2 regions of the Tateyamaria sp. GN1-10 genome follow, and region 2 is predicted to be linked to the other one. Evidence: riboswitches for the same ligand, from Rfam matches in the RefSeq annotation. Region 2 holds a riboswitch; the other holds the start of a gene.
The links. A riboswitch is a leader RNA that binds a small molecule or an ion and turns the genes downstream of it on or off. The one in region 2 is predicted to bind glycine.
Positions count from the first base shown of each region.

Region 1 (2,198 bases), 210 kb from region 2:
GGTGGTGGTCTGTGAAAGCCCGGAAAGCGAAGACGAGTTGCGCGCGATTTTCGCAGACATCGATGCGGTAATCCGGACTGAAGATACCGTTGGGGAATACGATCAGACCTTTTGACGGGCGCGCCGACCCATAACCTGACGCAATGCTCGTAATTTAGAAACGGGCCACAATCAGTTTTGCGGCCCGCCCATTCAGACCGCCTGCCAACCCTCACTGCGAACAGGTTGAAGCCATTCGACTTCATGTTGCCTAGCCTAGAAGAAACTTATGTCTGCCAACGAGCGATCACTGCAATATGTCGAAGCGCTTGCAGATCAGGTTTCTTGGCGTCCTGTATGTTCGAAAGCCCATCGCTTCGTAGTATGCCAACCCTTCCGGATTATTCGCGCCAATGCTTGCGTCGATATGAGCCAACCCTGCATCTTGCGCAGCCCTACATGTGACATCGAATAATGCGCGACCAACGCCACGCCGTGCTGCGGAGGGTCGTATGTGCGTGCCAACAATGCCCCACCCCGGTTCTACACCCCATTGGTTGCCCGCACGGGCAGTTTTGAGTGACTGGAATCCAAGTATGATCCCATCGTCCTCGGCCACGGAGCAACGAATCTTATCGACGCTTTCAATGTAGTATTGCCGTACGAATTCCTCATCGTCAGGACTCAAACGTTTGCCAGCGGCCGTCAGCTCGCGAAGAAATGTGCTCATCTGCTCAATATCTTCAACTGTGCCGTTCCTGATAATCATCGTCATTCTCCACTGCATTTTGCCAATCATGCACATCAGTCGCGTGTGACCTCAAGGACCCGCAAGCAAGCAAAGGGTGGGATGGCCGATACAAGCGCAGGCGATCGGCATGTTTCAACTTTCTGCTTGCCACTTCGGGCAAGTTTCCGATACGAAACTCTCATAACTTGACATTGGGAGAACCAGTTTACTGGTGCCGAAGGAGCAACTGCCTCGGAAACTCTCAGGCCAAAGGACCAATGTCAGGCCAAACTACTCTGGAGAGTGATGCCATTGGCATCCGCCGAAGGGATAATGATCTCAGGCACCCGGGACAGAGGAGGCACCGACGCGCAAGAGATGTCTTGCGCATGACTTGGTGCCGCATGATTTGACGCAAATCTTGTCGGCTTGAAAAAGGTGATGAGGCATGTCCGATCTAAAGCAGACCCCGCTTCACGCGTTGCACGTTGCCCTTGGGGCCAAGATGGTACCCTTTGCGGGGTATGATATGCCGGTGCAATACGAACTGGGGGTCATGAAAGAGCACCTCCATACGCGGGCGAAGGCCGGTCTTTTTGACGTCAGCCATATGGGGCAGGTCATTGTGCGCGGGACGACTTATGACGCGGCTGCACGTGGTCTGGAATCGCTGATTCCAGTCGATGTGCTGGGCTTGGGCAAGAACCGCCAACGTTATGGCTTTTTCACGAATGCGGATGGCGGCATCGAAGACGATCTGATGCTGGCGAACCGCGGGGATCATGTGTTCGTTGTGGTGAATGCTGCCTGCAAGGACGCCGATATTGCGCATATGAAAGCCGCGCTTGAACCGGATGTGACGGTGACTGAGATCACCGACCGTGCCTTGCTGGCTTTGCAGGGGCCTGCCGCTGAAGGTGTGCTGGCCGCGCTTGATCCGCGTGCAGCAAAGATGCGCTTTATGGATGTGGCTACGCTGGATCTGAACGGGGTTGAGGTCTGGGTTTCCCGGTCCGGTTACACGGGCGAAGACGGGTACGAGATTTCGGCACCCATGGATGTCGCGGAAGACATTGCAAAGGCCTTGCTGGACCATTCTGACGTTGAAGCCATCGGCCTCGGCGCGCGCGATTCCCTGCGGTTGGAGGCGGGGCTGTGCCTATATGGGCACGACGTTGACGCCACAACAACGCCTGTTGAGGGCGGCCTGACATGGGCGATCCAGAAGGTGCGGCGCGCGGGCGGAGACCGGGAAGGTGGCTTCCCGGGGGCGGAGAAAATCCTGGCCGAGATGGACAGTGGCGCCGCGCGCAAGCGCGTGGGGTTGCTGCCCGCCGGTCGCGCGCCCATGCGCGATGGCGTGGTGCTGTTTGCAACCGAGGATGCGACCGATCCCATCGGCGCAGTCACCTCGGGCGGGTTTGGCCCCACGGTCGGAGGACCTGTTGCGATGGGATATGTCACCACTGAGCACGCCGCGCCGGGCACC
Region 1 covers NZ_JBVFUR010000004.1:1,078,436-1,080,633, reverse strand. The annotation lists partial or broken gene ACZ1HN_RS07060 (phosphomannomutase/phosphoglucomutase) at 1-115, shown strand, start outside; gene ACZ1HN_RS07055 (GNAT family N-acetyltransferase) at 287-778, opposite strand; glycine riboswitch at 913-997, shown strand; gene gcvT (glycine cleavage system aminomethyltransferase GcvT) at 1,158-2,198, shown strand, end outside.
Region 1: another riboswitch for glycine. It lies ahead of gcvT (glycine cleavage system aminomethyltransferase GcvT); the one in region 2 lies ahead of ACZ1HN_RS06040 (D-amino acid dehydrogenase).

Region 2 (2,198 bases):
TCGGCCGTGCCTGCAATGCGGAAGCGCCCACGGCCCAGGCGCGAGGTCACGATCTTGGCCTCATCATCCAGAAGGCTGACCCATGGGGCCGCCGCCTGACTTTCGGCATCGTCCAGATTGACGGTGATGGAATACCCTTTGACCGGGTAGATATTCACGCGGTCACCGAGTTGGGCCGCAATGGCGCGGCTGCCGACGCCAGCACACACGACGATGCCGTCAAACCGCTGCGTCTCCGCGGCACCTGCATGATCCCAAGTCAGGCGAACACCCGCACCGACATGCGTGATGTCCGTCACCTTGCACTTGTAGTGAAAGGATGCGCCCATCTGCTCACACCGGTTGCTCAGCGCACGGGTATAGCGGTGAATGTCGCCGGTAAAATCGCTCTCGGTATAAAAACCGCCAATCGTGTCGGCCTTCAGCGTAGGTTCCAAGCGCTGTACCTCGTCTGCTGACACCTCGCGTCGTTCCAACCCCGCCTTTTCCAGCAGCGTATTTACCCGGCGGGCATGATCGAACTCGGACTGCTGACGGTACACATGGAGGATACCGCGTTGTTCCATATCAAAATCGGCCCCCACTTCACGCGCAAACTCCAACAGGTGTTCCCGTGCGGCGATGGCCAGGCGCGCCGTTTCAACCGTGTTGCGCTCGTAATCGGGGATGTTGCCCATGAATTCCGCCATCCAGGACAGCTTGTGCCAACTGGGTGTCGGGTTCACGAGCAAGGGCGCATCGGATTTCAGCATCCATTTCAACCCCTTGAAGATGGTGCCCCAGCGGGTCCACACCTCGGCGTTGCTGGCCGAGAGCTGGCCGCCATTGGCAAAGGATGTCTCCATCGCGGCATAGCGGTTGCGGTCAAACACGCTGACGTCATAGCCGCGGCGGGCCAAGGCATAGGCAGTGGTAATACCGGTGATACCGGCGCCGATCACGGCAATATGGGTCATGGGGATCCTCCCAGTGCACGCAGATATGGACGCATCCGGCACCGTGCCGGGCAAGCGTCCCCATCTGTCGCGAGACCTGAGAGCTTCACGGACCAAGAGGGCCGCTTTCTCCTTCGGTGGGCCGGGCGCGTGACGTCCGGCCACTCTCCAGATCATCACATGTGCCCCTGAACGGGGGCGCGGCCGGCACGGTTCGTGGTGCCTGAGAGTTTCCGGGGCGTTGCTCCTTCGGCGGCAGCCTGCGCTGCGCTCTCCCATGTCGGCCTCTGCGACTGAGGCGCATATAGGAAAAAGGTGTGTGTCATGCAAAGGAATTTGTTGTCACGCGATATCACATATGTGGATGCGTGGTGTCCTGGCGACAGTCTCGATCCTGCGCTCGGGCGATTGACGGAAGCGAACCCAAAATACGGCATGCAGCCTGGCGCCAATGTCTGCCGCAGCGCTTAAAAAAGTTTCGGCAACTTCCCGCACGTGCAACGGCAAACGTGTGCCACCCCGACATATCAGCCAATTGAACGGCACTGGCACCAGTGCGACAATTGTCGCGTTTGGAGGTGACTGCCATGTCTGAGTATCAGCGCCGTTTTGAAGCCGCAGAAATCGAACTCGACGAAGCGGGGGTTTGGCCATCCAATGCTGTACCACTCTACGTTCGATTTCTACGTATGCTTGGTCTGAAGCCTGTTCTGCCTCACTACAAACCGTTCTGGCGAAGCTTCTTGGGCAACAGCGCTTTCTTTATCACTTTGATCGCCGTGATATCGATTTTGCCGGACGGCATACCCGAGGGTCGATCAACAACTGAGTTCGGGCTGAGAACGGTTTTGATAGGATCGGCTTTGGGAGCAACTATGTCCGTCTACTATGCCATTACCCGCCGGAAAAACGCCTTGAGCCGCTGGGCAGACCTATAAACGGAATGGATGCAAGGTGGATCCAGTGTTGAAGCGTGCTGGTTTCTGTGCAGTTCAAGCCCGGTTGCCAATGTTCTGAAGACGCATGGCCTGCAATGCTTTCCTGTGTGCCCGTCAGTGCAATTCAGCGAGTGTCAGCAACGTGCCCAGGGTGATCTCTGCTAAGTCGAGGCACTATTCCAATAGTTGACGGAGCAGTCCAGCTCCGCCTCAAGCCATTTCCTAAACTTCCTGACGCTGGACTTACGTGCAGCGTGTTGGCTTGTCGCAAACCAGTAAGTCGCCCCAGTCCGCGATCTCCGAGCGAACGGAGACGAAATATAGC
Region 2 covers NZ_JBVFUR010000004.1:865,380-867,577, reverse strand. The annotation lists gene ACZ1HN_RS06040 (D-amino acid dehydrogenase) at 1-956, opposite strand, end outside; glycine riboswitch at 1,011-1,117, opposite strand; glycine riboswitch at 1,136-1,223, opposite strand; gene ACZ1HN_RS06035 (DUF6404 family protein) at 1,523-1,873, shown strand; gene ACZ1HN_RS06030 (LysR substrate-binding domain-containing protein) at 2,035-2,198, opposite strand, start outside.